DNA from 4 places in the Propionispora hippei DSM 15287 genome. Region 4 is predicted to be linked to each of the others. Evidence: riboswitches for the same ligand, from Rfam matches in the RefSeq annotation. Region 4 holds a riboswitch; each other region holds the start of a gene.

Region 1 (4,436 bases), on a different contig from region 4:
TTCCTTCCTGCATCTACACCAGTCCGGAAGTAGCCTGGGTCGGCATCAGCGAAGCGGAAGCGAAGGAAAAATATCAGGATATTAAAGTAGGTAAATTCCCCTTTAAGGCCAGCGGTAAAGCGATGGCCTACGGCGATACCGAAGGCTTTGTCAAAGTAGTTTGCGATGCCAAGTATGGCGAAATACTGGGTGTCCATATTGTCGGACCCCATGCCACCGATCTGGTATCGGAAGGCGTACTGGCGCAGTCGCTGGAAGCAACGCTGGAAGAACTGGGCCACGCTATCCACCCCCATCCGACGCTTTCCGAAGCCCTGATGGAAGCGGCTCATGTAGCGATGGGACAGGGGATTCACTGGAAATAAGCGGTTGTAGGGTGTGTCTTAGAACTAACGGAATGACCCATGGCGAGTGATTTTTGTGCCAGACGAGGCAAATTTTTGTAGAAATAGCGGTTCCTATTTCAAGAAAATTTAACGAAGTATGGCGCAAAAAGCAACGTCATGGAGCGTTTCGGATAGTTTTAAGACACGCCCTGAATAGGAGGGTAAACCATGCTTGTACTGAACTGGGGTCTGACTCCTTACCAACATGCCTGGCAGTTCCAGGAGAGCTATACCAAAGCGCGGCGGCAAGGCAAAGCTGACGAGGATGTGTTAGTGCTGCTGGAGCATCCGCCGGTCATTACGGTCGGGCGGAGTGGCGTGGATGGGCATATACTAGTCGACAGCCTGACGCTTAAAGAAAAACAGTGTGAAGTATATCATGTGGACCGGGGCGGCGATGTTACCTATCACGGGCCGGGTCAGTTGGTAGGCTATCCACTGCTTGATCTGAAGCGTTACGGTAAGGATGTCCATGCCTATGTTCACAACCTGGAGGAAGTGATCATTCGCACGCTGGCCGATTTCGGCATCATCGCCGGACGGGATGAGAAATATACCGGTGTGTGGGTTGGTGAGGACAAAATTTGCGCCATCGGGATCGGGGCGCGCAACTGGCTCAGTTTTCATGGGTTTGCCTTGAATATAGACGCCGATTTATCGTACTTTTCCTTTATTACTCCCTGCGGCATTCGAGGCCGGGGCGTAACCAGCATGGAAAAACTGCTGGGAGCAGCTCCTGCTATGCAGGAAGTGCGCAGCCGTCTGATCGCTCATTTCCAAGCGGTTTTTCAGATTGCTGCCGTGACAGAAACCGATGGCCGCTGGCTGGGCGATACCCGTCCGCCATCCTGGCTTAAAGGACGGGTCGCCAGTAACCAAAATGCCAGCGAGGTTCACGGTATGCTGGATGAACTGGCTCTAAATACCGTTTGCTCCGGTGCACATTGCCCGAATATGGGGGAGTGCTATGCCAGCCGCACAGCTACCTTTATGATTCTGGGCAGCCAGTGTACGCGGCAGTGCCGTTTCTGTGCCGTGCAAAAGGGCCAGGTGCAGCCGGTGGATGCGGGAGAACCCGAACGGGTAGCCCACATGATAAAACGGCTGGGTCTGCAGTATGCAGTTATCACTTCGGTAACCCGTGATGACTTACCGGATGGCGGTGCCGAGCATTTTGCCCGTACGATTGAGGCCATCCGGCGAATTTCACCCGGCACGCTGATTGAAGTATTAATTCCCGATCTGCAAGGTAACGAAGCGGCACTGGATACGGTCATTGCCGCCCGGCCGGAAGTCATTAACCATAATGTGGAGACCGTGCCTGCCCTCTATAGCGAGGTTCGCCCGCAGGCTAACTATCAACGGTCTCTGGCCGTATTGGACTATGTGAAACGCCAAGCCCCTCACATTAAGACCAAATCGGGCATTATGGTTGGGTTGGGGGAAACCCCGGCTCAAGTGGCTGCTGTTCTGGCCGATCTTCGATCTATTGGCTGTGACTTCCTGACCGTAGGGCAATATCTGGCACCGTCAGCTCAGCATATTGCCATCAAAGAATATGTCGCACCCGAACAATTCGTGCACTACCGGGAACTGGCGGAAAGCTTCGGCTTCCTCCACGCCGCCAGCGGCCCCCTGGTGCGCTCCTCCTACCGGGCGGCGGACGGGTTCTTTCAGAAGGAAAGACTTTCGTCCTGATTGCTGAACATTGATTAAATAAAAATAAGGCCCTGTCTACGACATTACATTGAAGTCGCAGACAGGGCCTTATTTATTGTTACCGTAGTCAAATATTATCATTGATTTTCCAACGACCATTCTCATAGGTAATCAAACCAGCGAATTCCAATTGGTCCGGGGCTTGTCTCAAACCGGTTAGTTTGCTGTAGACGATTGCGTAATCTCCTGATGTAGGAAAGAGCTTATCACAGGTTTCCACTTGGTATTCCCAGTTGCAAATAATATTGGTAAGAGCCTGATGTAATAAAGAATCCACGTGCATTCTCCTTTTTATTTTTACTAAGCAATATTATATTAAAAATAATTTCCAGATAATAGTATGAAGATAGATTATATAATATTTTTTTGTTTGGTTTATTAGATTAGTCTTTGGATATATCAAGGAATGTGCTCTTTCAAAAGAAATGATTTTTGTCATAATTAGGCATTTAGTTAAAGAACAATAAGGTCTTGGCTACGACACGCAATAAATCGTAATCAAGGCCTTATTGTCATTTTTTGCAGAAAAATGTAAAAAAGATAATAAAATGAAGTTAAATCCAACAAAGGAATATAATGGAATACGTAGAAATTTTGTAATGGGATAGTTTCAAATCAATTTCAAAGAATTATATGATATGGAAGCGAAGAACGGTAGGCTGTATCTGGACACTTGGTCTGCCTGGAGATGGTAGTGTAACCGCCCATTTCTTTTTAGAGAGGGGCGGTTTTCATTTATGGAAATGTAGTATGCAGTTTTAGAAATCTTTAACTTTAAAAAAGAGTGGAGAAATTAGTCATGACCAATGAATTGGAACGTAAAAGAGAATGGAAAGGTCTGATATTTTTTGTTTTTTTTGTATATGGGATATGGACTGTGTACAGTCTTGCAATGATTTTTCTTTTTCTTGATCAAAAAAGTTTTGTCTGGATTCTCCATAATTATGGGGTGAGCCAAATTGTTTTTACAGGATTACCTATTTTTTATTATTTAAAATTTATAGAAAAAGTTGATATTAATTATTTAAAATTCAATAACATTAACAAGAGAGGTTTAATAGTATTAGTAACTTTTATTGCTATTGAATTTGCAATTCACTTAATAAGAATAAATCGAGAGCAGATGGTGAATTATGGTTCTTTTATTTTTTTAAATCAATGGACTAAAGGAATCATAATATCAAGTCTTATGGATGAAATATTATACAGAGGGGTGATTTTACAAAAACTTATGAAGCTCATGCCCTTCTGGATTGCTAATATAGTCGTTACTTTAGTAGAGATAGCATTATACAGGCCTGGAAATGCTATTGTTTGGTTGGATAATTTTATAGGTGGGATCATGTTTGGTTACGTGTTTAAAAAATCAAATTCTTTATGGGGGGCAATCTTAGCACACGCTGCATTTAATTTTATTAACATATACATTCATTAGTAAGATATTATTCATTAATTTTGATGAGTGAAGAATAGAGGAGGATTTTTTTGTCTTCTAAAGTTTGGGTATGTGGTGTCATTGCTTTAAAATTGACCTGGTTATCCTATCCCTTAGCGGCGTATGTTGGGCTGCGATTTCAAGAAATTATAGGGATGCAGATGGTTTTTCCTTTGGTATTTCTTTTTTTCTTGATGTTGATCATTACTTTTTGTGAAGGGTTTAGCTTTTTATATAATAAAGTAAAAGGTAGAGAGCAAACGATAGCGCTAATTTATGACGAAAAAGAAAATGAGCAGTCTGATTTTATTTGAAAAGAAAACAAGGTCCAACATGTCGTTTTATTATCAGTTAGTAAAGAAACAGGGGGAAATACGTTGGTATGGGTCCTGCTTCTTTGAACAAAAGACGATAACGGCAATAGAAATATTTGCGGATGGTTCTGATGATTGTCCGGTCATGAAAGCTGTTCAAAGTTCCGGTGAAGTTTTTTCGGTCTATGACCAAGAATTTCTTAGCGGATATATAGCGGAAGAAGATACTGATATTATTTTTAGCAATTCAGATGATAAACAAATCTTGCTGGCTGCCAAGAAAGAAATTAAAGATGAAGAAGCACAGGCGATGGATAATATCCTTTTTCTTGGGATTTGACACCATCCTTTAATAAAAACGGAAATTGTTATGTTTTGCGCGGGCGGGAAGGGCTGGTAGGGGGGAAGTATTATGTTGGATTGCAAAATCTGGAGTTAGTAGAAGCTTGAGCTATTGATGATTTTACCATGAAGCTAATTATGTTGATTATTATAATTCTTGACAATCGTCATAATAACTATTTTATTTGATCAAAGATGAAGATATTTAGAAGGATTAGAACCTACTAGCAAGCCTTAAGC
Region 2 (4,436 bases), on a different contig from region 4:
GCTTCGGACAGTCTTTGCTGTACTTCAGCAGCCATTGCCACAGGTATATTCAGCATCAATAAATATAAAGCACCGTCTTGGCGAAGCCCGACATAATCCTCATCTCTAACTTTTCCGGCAAGCCTTTGATAAACCTCCTCATAGGTCCCATACGGCTCAATGACCTTCAGCAGCAAATGTTCCTGTCCATATAGTTGTCTCCTGCTTTCCACTGCCTCCAACACATCTTCAAATTTTTCCGGAGTAAGAATTTCGGTTTGAGCAATGTATTTTTGATCTTCCAATTCTTTATCGTACAAGTAGGCTTTAGTAAAAGCATCTGTCACCAGCATAACAACAATTTGAAAAAGATTTTCATGATATAAGGTCAAATTCTCAAACGGCAGATTCTTCAAAGCAACTATGGCAATAACCCTGCCTTCATAAATAACAGGTGCTGCCATGAGCGGGCTGTCAGGTCGCAATTCATTATTTATAAACATTCTCTTCTTATCCATGATATAGCGGGCATACTCGGAATCGGCAATTTTTATCGACTTGGCTTGATCATCTCCGTAGCCGGAAGATTGCACTTTTAAACGCCAATAAGTTTTGCCCCTGTTTACCGTATAAAGAGCTACCCCATCGGTTTGCATAATTTTCCCTACAATCCCGATAGCCTCATTGGAAATATCTTCCATTTTCAGGCTATTCAAGGCACGAACAATATTATATATTTTGCCAATACTATCGTTAGCGTTAATAATCTGCGAATGAAGTTCATCCTTGCGTTGGTTACACTCTAAATAAAGAGTCCGCATAAAGTTATACTGGCTATTTATTGCATCCAGCTCCATCTGCTTATCCGCTGCTATTCGTTCCGAATTATCCCGTACGTAACCTGTGGCAACTCCAATGCACAAATAAGCGGCCAGGTGAGTCAAGTATTGAGCTTGATACATGATGGATACAAAATCCCCGCCCCGTGCCAGTGCCGTGCCAATAAAAAGAACCGCTGAAAAAGCTACGGCCGGCAAAGATTGCTTTTTGCCATATAAAATGCCCATAAGCCCAATGTAAATATAGTTGTAATCAAGGCCAAGGCGGTAATCAATCGTTCCTCCATATAGGCTGTTCCAACTAAATAGGAGCATCAGAATAAACATGCCTGAATTCTCTATATGGGGCCGCCACCGGGAAAAACTGTTGCTTGGCATGTCAATGGCGGCCGCAGTGGCTTGCTCCGTCCAATGAGCTTGATACCACGTGTAAGTTTTTGCAAGCCCCTCACGCAAAGAGTATTTCTGCTGCCAGCCCAACTCCTGTCTGACAAGAAAATTATCCAGTCTTGAATGAGCCACCTCACCGGTTCGCCGTTCGGCAAAGCGCACGCCTTTAATAGCATGCATGTCTCCCAACGCAGCGATTACATCTGCCAAGCTGGTTTCCGTATTTGTTGCTACGTTCATGATTTGCGAGGTTACTTTACTAGTGGCGGCCCGGAAAACGGCATCGGCCACATCTTCCACAAAAATATAATCACGAGTCTGTGTGCCATCGCCATAAACGACCACTTCTTTTTCTTCCAGCATGCGCTGCATAAAAATAGATACGACTCCGGCTTCGCCGGCAAGACCTTGACGCGGGCCATAGACATTGGCAAACCGTAATATGACTGTTTTCAGTCCATACAGTTCAGACCACTGCCGGCAGTAATATTCCCCTACCTGTTTATTCATTCCATAAACAGATACAGGCTGGAGCTCTGTATTTTCAATAATAGGCAAATCCTCAGTATTCCCATATACGGCTGCCGATGAAGCAAATAAAAATTTCCTTACTTTGTATTTGCGAGCCAGGTCCAGCATGTTGATTAAGCCAAGTATATTGGATTCACTATCCAGATAAGCATCCGCATTGGAAACGGCAACGTCGACTTGCGCCGCAAGATGAATAACACAATCGATGTTATTCGTGCGGAAAACCTCCTCGCAGTTTTTATCCGTTACATTAAGCTGATAAAAATCATAGTCAACACTGAGATTGGCTTTCGTCCCGGTAGAAAGATTATCAATAATACAAATTTTGTGGCCTTCTTTAAAAAAACGTTCGGCAACATGTGATCCGATAAAACCACAACCGCCAGTGATTAGTATGTTCATTGCTGTTCCTCCAATATTTGATAATAAACAAACTGCAATTGTTTGCACTACCACGCTGAGAAAATATACAAAAATTACATGACTTGCTTGTTCTCGAAATAGTCGTATGCATCAATGACATCTAAAAAAACACCACTAAAGCCATCTTTTACAATCTCATCAAGTAAAGTCCGAGGAGAACCGAATAAAACCTTTTTCCACTCTTTAGTCCAATATTTCACCTTAAAATTCCCCTGCCAATCAGGATTTTCTTCCGCAATCCAGGCGGGAGGGGATGTTGACCAGGACGCCTGCCAATAAGGCCGATAGTTTTCCGCTTCACCAATGCTTAGATAAGCAAATACCAGCCGGGAAGTGCCGTTTTTCCTTACACGAAGCGAAGCCACGTCGGCACTGGACAACGGTTGATTATCAAAATAACGGTCGATAATCAGCAAGTCGCAATTCGTATTGCGCAGCTTACGCAGATACTCTTCCTTGCTTTTGAAATTTCCGGGATTCAACAAAATTAGAAAGCTGTGCACCTGATCAAGACGACTAATTTTTTTGTTAAATTCCCACGGCAAATCCCGTGGATAAGAAGGAATGGTATTAAGATCAGGGCTTCCGATAAAAGAAATATACCCTTTCGCACGATTCTCCCGATATGCATCATCAATCTGGTTATGATCCTGGCAATAGTCCACGATAAAAACCGGTAGATGATTGGCTACAGGCAAACTTAACGAGGAGTCAATAAAATCTTTAGCGTCAGGAGTTGTCGGCATAGTATGCATCGCCTGATCATCCTCCGTTTTTCCCCAGGTATAAGCCCGCCCCTCCACTAAAACTCCATCAAGATGATTAAGTAATCTTTTGATCAACGCATCATCAAGATTTTCCTGACGGTATAAATCCAGTCCGCCATTGCCGATTACCTGAAAATAAGGATTTTTCTTTTTCGCATAGTTGCTGATTTCTTCAATCAATAAGACCATTTCTTTTTTATATTGAATATCTGCTGCCACCACTTCATTTCTTACCGTACAAAAGAAAAAAATGCCGCCCATAACTATTAGCAGGCTGTAAATTAAGGTACTTCCCTTGCCCAATCCATTTCTCCCCCCTAGGTTATGTTTTCAAATAGTTTTATAGAAATCCAAGATAGATAATAGATAAAATGAAAACTAACTATTATGTCTGTCATTGCAATAAGATTTATGGAAAATTGTTATGATAACTGCGCAAAAGCATTTGTAACTATAGTAAAGGTTTACAAATTTGACACTATACGAAAGTATAGTTTATTATTTTTTTCAACCAGTCAAATTCATCCCTTTTAAAAAACACAAAAAAATGACTGCCAAGTTACATCAGCAACTTGGCAGTCATATACAAAACTGTACTTAGACCCATAGCTTTGCGACCTTGATTTTCATCAAGTTTGCCATATCTTGTATTATTTTCCTCTAACAACATAAGCTTCATTATAATAAAAAAATTTAAATTGTCAAGAAATACCTTGAAAATTATTCATAACTCACCTATTTTGCCCAAAAAACGCTTTATATCTAGAATTTATTACGCTATATAAAAAACTGTTCAAAAATAAGTAATGCAGCCCTGCAAATATAAGAAAAGACTATTCTTTAAATAAGTTTTATCATTTAAAGAATAGTCTCTGTTTTATTTTATAAGCTCAGCCTTATGATAGGGTTCAAAATTTCTCAAACGCAGCGCATTGGTCACAACCGAAACCGAACTGAAGGCCATCGCCGCTCCGGCGATGACCGGCGACAGATAGCCGGCGGCAGCCAGCGGGATGCCCAAGGAGTTATAGACAAGGGCCCAGAACAGATTTTGCTTGATGTTTTTCATCGTCGCTTTGCTTAACCGTATAGCAGCCACAATACCGGTCAGTTCACTGTTCATTAAGGTAACATCGGCGGCCTCAATGGCCACATCGGTTCCTGTTCCAACAGCAAACCCCACATCGGCGGTTGCTAAAGCCGGGGCGTCGTTAATACCGTCACCGGCCATGGCAACAATCTTCCCCTGACCTTTCAGTTCCTTTACTTTTCGCGCTTTATCTTCAGGCAGAACTTCCGCCAAAACATGGGTGATTCCCACGCTCCCCGCAATGGCTCTGGCTGTCCGTTCGTTGTCGCCGGTAAGCATCCAAACCTCGATCCCCAGCGCCTGCAGTTGGGCTATGGCCTCCACCGACCGCGGTTTCACCGTATCGGCAACGGCAAACAACCCGGCCAGTTCTTCCTCGACCGCCATCAGCATGACAGTCTTTCCCTGCTGCTCCAT
Region 3 (4,436 bases), on a different contig from region 4:
CGGCAAGTATCATCTGTACCATTTGCAGGCTCCCCTAAAACAGGATGCCCATTCGCGGCATAGCGCGGCCAGCGTCGGTTATGCCGTATCGGAAAACCTGAGGGATTGGCAGCCCCGGGGAACCGTGCTGGAGGCCAGTGAAAATCCGGCTGATTGGGACAGCGTGTCCATTTGGACCGGGTGCACAATAAAAAAAGACGGCCGTTACTATATGTTTTACACCTCCCGCTGCCGTCAGGAAGTATTGGAAAACGGGTATATGGGTCATACGCAGCGCATCGGGGTGGCTTGGTCAGAGGATTTGAAGCTGTGGCATAAGTATGAGTATAATCCGGTCTTGTCGGTCGGCGGCAGCGAGTATTATGAAAATCAGGCGGAGGCCTACAATCGCCACGAAGGCTGCCGGGACCCCTTTGTTATTTTAGACGAAACGGGCGGCACCTACTATATGTTTTTTACGGCAAGGGACAAGCGGGGTGAACCGCGCAGCCGTGGCTGCATCGGCCGGGCCAGGTCAAAGGATTTACTGAATTGGGAGCTGCTCCCGCCGGCCGCTTCCCCTCATACTTTTGTCGATATGGAGGTCCCCACGCTGCACCGGCACCAGGGTAAATGGTATTTATTGTTTGCCGTGAAAAAAGATTGGTACAGTCCGGCCCATCAGCAGGCTATTTTACCTGCAAAGCCGCAGACCGGTGAACTCTACCTCGTTGCCGACCGTCTGGACGGTCAGTTTGAGCCAATGGCTACGGACAATGTGATTAGTGGGACGGCGGATGGACTTTATACGGGACGGATTGTAAAAGACACGAAGGAACAAGATGTGTTCTTAGCCTGGGGCGTTGGTCCCGATGAAGGCTTTGCCGCGACCGAGGCTTCATACCGTCTGTCGCTTCCCAGACGGGTTCTATACGATGAACAAGGCAAAATGATGTTGGAAAAGTAGTCGGGTAGTTGGGGTGCTGCCGCTATGGATAACAAGGAGATTTCGCTGGTACTGCCGGCAAATTTTCCTTGTTTTTTAGTTCGGCAGACAGGATGCGGGACTGTGACAGAAGGACTATAGCCGAATTGGTCGAATAGGAGAGTGAAATATTTTATTTGTATGAGAAAGGATTAGTATGAATCAGAAAAAATTAATGAAGGCGGCGGTGATTGCCGCCATTTATGTAGTACTTTCGGTGGTATTTCAGCCTATTTCCTATGGTGTCATCCAATTCCGGATTGCCGAGGCGCTTACCGTGCTACCTATTTTGTATGGGGAAGCGGTGTGGGGGCTGTTTGTCGGCTGCCTGCTGGCTAATATGATTGGCGGCGCCGGAGTCATGGATGTGGTCTTTGGCAGTCTGGCCACACTGGCAGCAGCCTGGCTGACACGGCGCTTTAAAGAAAGCAAGGCCGCCTATATCTTCCCGGTGATCATTAATGCCGTCGTGGTCGGTGCTTATTTGGCTTATCTGTTTGACATGCCTTATTGGTCGGTGTTTGGCTCTGTCTTTATCGGTGAGGCCGTGGTCATTGGAACACTGGGGGTAATTTTGATTAAAGCCGCCCAAAGGATTCAGTAATTTGCCGTTGATGAATCGAGCTAGTTAGACTATAGTTGAATAAATGAAAAATATTTGCTATATTTGTGCAGTAAATGGATAGCATCGGCTGGCAAGAGCTAGCGGAATTGGGCAAACTTGTCAAAAATACAGGGAACCAAAGCCAGGGGTCTAAAACATTTTTGTTATGAAAGCCGGGTTGCAAAGTACGAAAGCTTTGTAATCCGGCTTTTTTTGTCTGTTGCAGTAAATGTTTGTCAATGGAAGAATAAAAATCCTGTTGACATAAATCGGAACACTTGTTAGAATGACTAATGTATTTATCTTGAATAAATGGGCTTTCATAGGAATTTAACCTGTTTAATACATATTGATAATGGTATATATATAGCGGGCAAACTTGTCGAAAGGCGGGGACGCAAAGCTCAGGGTCTAAAACATTTTTGTTATGACAGCCGGGTTGCAAAGTGTCAAGAACTTTGTAATTCGGTTGTTTTTTGTTTTTGAAGGTGCATTTTGCCGGTGCCAGGTGGGCGGGATGGGAAACACGCACTTCGATCGTGAAAGCGAAAGATAAAAGCTATTGTTAGGGGAGTGTACATGAGGATCAAGCAAGTATTGGCATTACTTACTTTAGTGTTTTTTTTGGGAAGTGCGGTGTGTTATACATCTGTTATGGCAAAAGAGGAACCGCTACCGGACACGCTTGGGCAATCAACTGAAATGTCCTACCAGAACCGGGATGCGGCACGGGAATATGCGGTTACTTTAGCAAGGGGCGGAGAGTATCGGCCGGCTTTGGCGATACTGGAAAATTTAATGGTTGACCATGAGACGGAAGCGGATATTGTATTCGATTATACCGTCGTTGCAGTTTGGGCCGGAGAATATACAAAAGCGGTTCAGTTGTATGAGGAACGAATAAAGTCGTTCCCGGCCGTACCTGATTATGTGAGAATCAACGTGGCTCAGGCGTATTTCAAGACCGGCCATTTTAACGACGCCTGGCAGCTATATCATCAATCGGCTATGACAGGAAATAGGAAGGCTCGGTTGTGGGAAGCGGAAAGTCTGGTACATACGGGGAGTTTTGATGAAGCGGAGCGTATTTATTCGATCCTGCTGGAAGAACAACCTGACAACTTAGCTGCTTACAGTGGCAAGGCTAATATATTACTGGCACGCGGTGATGCAGACGGGGCGGCTAAGTTAATAGAAACTGCCCTAGCTTCTGTCGATGGATGGAATGACCCGGCATTAAAAGCTTCTCTGCTAACGTTGCGTGGCGAGATGGCGGCTCAATTTATTAGACATGATGCGTACCGGCAGGCTATTGTACTGTTACGGCCTACAATCCGTGATAAAAGTGCGACGGTTCAGATGCAATGTGACTACGTGCTGGCATTGTTTTTGTACGGTGATTATACAACTGCAGTTAAAGAAGGGACGCAGCTATGGCCCAATTACCGGGAGATTCCTGCCTATGGACGGCGCGCGCTGGCGGACTCTTATTTGCGGCTCTATCTGCCCCAACAGGCCATAGGTATTTATTGCAGCATTTTAGAGCAGGGGGAAAGCTTACCCAGCGATAGGCACAGCCTGGCTTATGCGTACATGCTGACAGGCTCTAAGGAAAAACAGGCGATGGTATTGTATCGGGAACTTATCAATATGGCTGCAGAACAGGCTATGGTCATTACCGGGGATGCCGATTCATTTTTTGCAATGGGACGGTACGAGGCGGGGAAAAAGCTGTACCAGGCCATAATCCATACCTATCCCGATTATGCGGCGTTTCGCCAGCAGTTTGCTGCGGTACTTTATCGCCAGGGGCTGATCAGAGAAGCTTACGAACAATATCTGTCGTTGGCTGCTTTGCCGGGGACACAACCTGCCGCCAATAGCGGGATTGTTAATACGGCTGTGCCGGGAGGCGATTATTATTCTGCCAGGCAGGCCGTGACAGGTTTGGACAGGTATAGTGCGAATCCAATGACGGCTCAGGCGCTGAGGACCTTTGAAGAACGCTGGCAGGGCAGCCTGGCTGTTAACGCTACCGGCAGCAGAGATTATAAAGGAAATAAGGATCATCGCCTACAATTGACCGGCGAACAGCGGGTGACAGACCGGGTGGACATATTGGCAGGAATCGGCAGTACATGGATTTCTGACGGCCAGGGAGAAACCGTATTAAGAACAAACTCTGTTGGCGGACGATACACCGACATGAAACATATGGTACAGTTGTGGCTGGATCAGGGTCGTACTCACGGCAGGCTGGATGGGTATCACCTGACCACGAGTCGCTATTTTGGTGAACAAAGCAGAGTTGATTTTAGTATAAACCGCACACCGGTAATGGATGCAGAGGCACTGCCCAGTCATATGATGGCGACAGAGTATCAACTGGCGTATAACCGGCAAATTGGACTTAAAGACAATCTGTCTGTCATGATGGCAGCCGCAAATTATTCGGACCGCAACCGGCGGCACGATATAAACCTGGACTGGGACCATGTGATGGTTGATACCGGAGCAAAACAACTGTCTTGGTTTGGTTATGCCGACAGAACAGGCTTTAAAAAACAGATGATTGATGGGGTGGAGCCGGTTTACGAAAGTCCCCGTTGCCGGGAAGCCTATGGTCTTGGCCTTCGTCAGCGCTGGAATTTTACCAAGCATTATTGGGAAACTTCCTTTGAGATAGGAGTAGGGCGTGATCGGCCGGAGCCGATGGATACCAGTACTTCGCTTCGGACCGAGTATGGTTATCATATTTCCCGTAATCAGGCACTTACTGTTAGTGTAGAATATGGATTGCGTACCGGTTATTCAACCGGTACAGGCGGAAAACCGCAGTTTTCTGACCGCCAATACAATGTGAGCTAC
Region 4 (4,436 bases):
GTTGGTCTTGTTTAAAACCGATAAGTTACAGGAAACAAGGCAGTTTGCCATTTATCCACTGCTGCAGGAATTTTGTTCGTTAACATCCTATTTGTATAGTTGCCCTTTTGAGGTATGCCCAACGCTAAGACGAACCTTTAATGTGTTTGCAAGTGATATCGTCGTTGAAACAGATATTACCGGGTTGGTTGGTAGATGGCTTGACAATACGCTGGTGAACAGGGGAATCGCGATTATTGAGGAAAAATTCAATTCTCGAATGACCGGACGTACATCCTTCGGTTCAGCGTACTGTAAAGATAAAACATTGATACCCTATATAAGAGTTGCGTATAAAGAAAAGGAAGGATCTCCTTATTTTCCTATACCCAATATCGGCTATTGTGCTACTGTTATTCCTTGCAAATCATAAGCGGTCCTGTATATCATTGTATTAACAATGATATTTTTTATGGAAGGAAATACAGAAATGGAAGCAAGAATGGGCGGTACCTGCTGGGTAGGTATTGACAGTTGCAAACGAGTGGGAAAATATCGGGGCTGGGCAGTGTTTTGGCACGACCTGTCCGGCCGGTATGGTTTTGCCGATTATCCGGATATTACCCAACTGATGGCAGAGCATGACGCTGCCGAATGTCTGCTTATCGACATCCCGATTGGGTTACCGGAAACCAGTCAGCAGAATGCGGCTAGACCGGATCAGAAATTAAGGAGTAGGCTGCCGGGAAAGGCATCCAGTGTGTTTAATACTCCCTGCCGTCAGGCCGTTTACGCCAGGGACAAGCAGAGCGCCAAGGCTTGCAATTTGCAGGTTCTTCAAAAAAGTCTGTCCGAACAGTCACTGGGGTTTACGCCAAAGATTCGCGAGGTGGATCAATTTTTACTGGAGCAGCCTCAATACATCGGCCGACTGCGGGAATCGCATCCAGAGTTCGGTTTTGCTATATTAAACGGTAATAAACCGCTGGTGAGCAAGAAAACCTTCCCAGAGGGACTTAAAGAGAGAACACAGTTGCTTTCAGAGTATTTTATACAAGCCGGACAGGCCATGACTGAAATCGAAAACCGTTATCCCAAACAATTACTGGATGATTTTATAGATGCCATGGTATTGTCGGTTATTGGCCGGCTTGGTATGCAGTATGGTTTTTCTACTATTCCTCAACGGCCGGTAGGAGATAGCAGAGGAATCCCGATGGAGATTGTATACTGTGAGCCGTGCTTAAAATAAAAAATAGATTATGGCCGAAAAATATGTTTTTTTGCCAAGGACAGAAGGAAAAGTGATAGTCAGTCTAGAAATGTAAAATTTATGTAGAATTTGTAAAAAAACGAAGGATTTTTTGGCAAACTTGTCGAAAGACAAGGACGCAAAGCTATGGATCTAACTATACCAAAGGACGGTATAAATGATTGCCAAGCCGCAAATAGGTTTTGGCGATTTTTTTTTAGTAATAAACAATTTATTTGAGGTGTTAAGTGTTGAAGTTAGCTTTCAAGCGCAGCTAATCCGAGCGTGCTTGCATGGTAGTCAAACAAAAAGAGGAGTCTTGTTATGAAGCGAAAATATGAATTTCAATGGGAATTGCTTGGCGATCTTGCTGCCGGCAGGCCGAACCTGGGGCCGATGGTTAGCACTGATGTATACAGACTTATGCAGTTTTGTTTTCGCGATGTGCTTGAGAAACATTACGGAACGGAAATGGTCGATACCTTGTTCTATGAGTCAGGGTTGCTGGCGGGAAAACAATTCTACCAGAACGTTATTAGGGATGTAAAAGATTTCAACAGTTTTATTCAGGCAATACAAACAGCCCTGGCGGATAAGAAAATCGGAATTCTACGGGTTGAATCGGCTGATCATGAAAACGGAAAATATGTAATGAGCATTTCCGAGGACTTGGATTGTTCCGGATTGCCGGAATTGGATTATGAAGTATGCGTTTATGATGAAGGTTTTATTGCCGGGCTTCTGGAAGGGTTTACCGGCAAGCAGTATAGTGTTAAGGAGATTGACTGTTGGTGTACAGGTGACAGGACTTGCCGGTTCACTGCTGAAATATCCGTGAAGTGAATCTTTGGTTTTAGAGAGGGATATCCACGTGCGTAAAGAAATGGAAGAAGAAATCAATGAAATACTGAGAGAGTTATATCAGGTGATAAAGGGAAAAGACGTGACAAACGGTGATTCTGCCTGCGCGGGAAAACATCCGGAGTTTGTCAAGCTGAAAAACGAGCTTCTCTTGCTTAGATCCTTTACTGATACACTTGCTAAAGGTGATTTGTCTTCTACAATAAACTTACGCGGATATTGGCCGGGTGCGTTAAAGGCCCTGCAGTCCAATCTGCGCCATTTGACTTGGCAAACAGGGATGGTTGCTTCCGGTGATTATAGCCAACGGGTTGATTTTATGGGAGACTTTTCCATTGCGTTTAATAGCATGGTGCTTGGTTTAAAAGATGCGGCAGAAAATGAGCGACGCTATATTGCAGAGCTTGAAAAACAACAGGAAATCATTCGGGAAAGTGAACGAAAATATAAATTTATTGCTGAAAATACGGGGGACGTAATCTGGCTGTTGGATACCGGCGGCATTATCCGATATATAAGTCCCTCGGTTGAGAAATTGTTAGGGTTTGCAGCAGTTGAACTAGAGGGGGAAAATTCGGAGCAAACGACACTTACCTTTTTGTGGAATGCTTTTCAGAAGATCACGACTGACAACATTCAATGGCACAGCAGTAAAGTACCGTTCATTGTGGAAGAGGAACAACTGCGAAAAGACCGGAAAGTGATCTGGCTTGAATCTTCCATAAGCATTGCCCGGGATCAGGCGGGTGCCCATATTGGCTATATTGGTGTTACCCGTAATATTAGTGAAAGAAAAAGAAATGAGAGTCTGCTATATCAGGCGTATGAAAGAAAAAAGAGAAGTGAGTTTTTTAATAAACTGGCTGTCCGGAATGATATAAATGATCTGGAGCTGCAGGAGTATAGTGAAAAAAACAAGCTTCATATTCCCAAAGATTTTTCTTTATTGTTTTTCGAAGTAGATACTATACCGGGAGTGTCTGATACAGCCGATCATCATTACCATAAGCAGCAGCTCGTAGATTTCTTGATCGATATATTAAATAAGAAGAATAATACGATTGCCTGGGAGACAGACATTGGTATTGTAGTCCTTAGTGATTTTGCTTCATGTCCCAACCATAAAGAACGGGAAACCGAACTGGCGGAAAGTTATGTAGCTTATATCGGTGCCTATGTCCGGAATATTCATGTTACAGCGGGGATTGGAAACTATGTAGAAGGTTGGTCAGGCTTAGCTAACCGGTTAAACAATGCGAAGACTTCGGTACGGATTGGTAAACAGGTTTGGCCGGAAAGACATATTTATCATTATGAAAATTGCGGGATTTATCAGGTACTTGCTCCTTTTGCCGTTACTGACGGAGCTGTTGATTATGTGCATCAAATGATCGGCCCATTACTGCCGCACCCTAATTTATTGGAGACACTGGAAAAGATTTTATCAGGTCTAAGTTTCAAGGAGATTGGTACACAGCTATATTTGCATCATAAGACTATTCAGCTCAGAAAGCAGCGGATTGAACAAATTCTAAATACATCGCTTGATTGTTATGAGACGCGGACTGCGTTGGCTACAGCTCTCCAGCTGTTGAAGATTTTAAAACTTGGCTGAATCTCGGCAGTGTTTGTATAGGATACAGCGAAGGCACTAGCAGGAAAGTGAGGATAACAATGATTATCAGTGCCAGCCGACGGACAGACATCCCGGCTTTTTACTCGGATTGGTTTGTCAATCGCTTGCGTGAAGGTTTTGTCTATGTGCGCAATCCGATGAATTTCCGTCAGATATCCCACATTTCACTGAAGCCGGAAATGGTTGGCTGTATTGTTTTCTGGACCAAGAATGCTTTGCCGTTGCTTACGAAATTGCCTGTTATTGATGCTATGGGGTTTGCGTATTATTTTCAGTTTACGATTACGCCTTACGATGCAAAACTGGAACGTCACGTACCTGTCAAACATGAAATTATCGAAGGCTTTAAACGTTTAAGTGATACCATTGGCAAAGAGAGAGTAGTCTGGCGTTACGATCCGGTGATTGTCACGGGACCCTTTTCTGTAAACAAACATCTGGAATGTTTTTCTGTCTTGTGCCAGTCTTTGCGAAACTATACGGAGCGCTGCGTTTTTAGTTATGTTGATGTGTATGGCAAGCAAAAGAGCAGACAGGAAGGGGCAGCGATTGTTGAGCTGGAGGATGAAGCGAGGCAGACGATTGCACGAGGGTTTGCCGATATTGCCAGAGAGAACCGGCTTATTTTGCAGGTTTGTGTGGAGGACCTGGATCGGCAGCGATATAATATAAGCGGGGCCGCTTGTATCGACCAGGGAATTATTGAGA

What was found. A riboswitch is a leader RNA that binds a small molecule or an ion and turns the genes downstream of it on or off. The one in region 4 is predicted to bind cyclic di-GMP.
Region 1: it holds a riboswitch for cyclic di-GMP, as region 4 does, so the genes downstream of both, F3H20_RS11640 (CPBP family intramembrane glutamic endopeptidase) here and F3H20_RS17395 (V4R domain-containing protein) in region 4, are expected to answer to the same signal.
Region 2: it holds a riboswitch for cyclic di-GMP, as region 4 does, so the genes downstream of both, F3H20_RS08210 (endo alpha-1,4 polygalactosaminidase) here and F3H20_RS17395 (V4R domain-containing protein) in region 4, are expected to answer to the same signal.
Region 3: it holds a riboswitch for cyclic di-GMP, as region 4 does, so the genes downstream of both, F3H20_RS08160 (tetratricopeptide repeat protein) here and F3H20_RS17395 (V4R domain-containing protein) in region 4, are expected to answer to the same signal.

Annotation. Positions count from the first base shown of each region.
Region 1 is NZ_FQZD01000018.1:58,926-63,361, forward strand. Features, by position in the region: gene lpdA (dihydrolipoyl dehydrogenase) at 1-365, shown strand, start outside; gene lipA (lipoyl synthase) at 555-2,084, shown strand; gene F3H20_RS11635 (hypothetical protein) at 2,173-2,382, opposite strand; cyclic di-GMP riboswitch class II at 2,737-2,820, shown strand; gene F3H20_RS11640 (CPBP family intramembrane glutamic endopeptidase) at 2,905-3,540, shown strand; gene F3H20_RS11645 (hypothetical protein) at 3,591-3,854, shown strand; gene F3H20_RS11650 (hypothetical protein) at 3,832-4,194, shown strand.
Region 2 is NZ_FQZD01000011.1:129,951-134,386, reverse strand. Features, by position in the region: gene F3H20_RS08215 (NAD-dependent epimerase/dehydratase family protein) at 1-2,141, opposite strand, end outside; gene F3H20_RS08210 (endo alpha-1,4 polygalactosaminidase) at 2,216-3,232, opposite strand; cyclic di-GMP riboswitch class I at 3,493-3,579, opposite strand; gene F3H20_RS08205 (heavy metal translocating P-type ATPase) at 3,807-4,436, opposite strand, start outside.
Region 3 is NZ_FQZD01000011.1:115,020-119,455, forward strand. Features, by position in the region: gene F3H20_RS08150 (glycoside hydrolase family 68 protein) at 1-946, shown strand, start outside; gene F3H20_RS08155 (QueT transporter family protein) at 1,122-1,568, shown strand; cyclic di-GMP riboswitch class I at 1,669-1,754, shown strand; cyclic di-GMP riboswitch class I at 1,931-2,015, shown strand; gene F3H20_RS08160 (tetratricopeptide repeat protein) at 2,148-4,436, shown strand, end outside.
Region 4 is NZ_FQZD01000045.1:9,637-14,072, reverse strand. Features, by position in the region: gene F3H20_RS17405 (DNRLRE domain-containing protein) at 1-412, shown strand, start outside; gene F3H20_RS17400 (DUF429 domain-containing protein) at 470-1,231, shown strand; cyclic di-GMP riboswitch class I at 1,336-1,429, shown strand; gene F3H20_RS17395 (V4R domain-containing protein) at 1,556-2,074, shown strand; gene F3H20_RS17390 (PAS domain S-box protein) at 2,103-3,707, shown strand; gene F3H20_RS17385 (DUF1848 domain-containing protein) at 3,767-4,436, shown strand, end outside.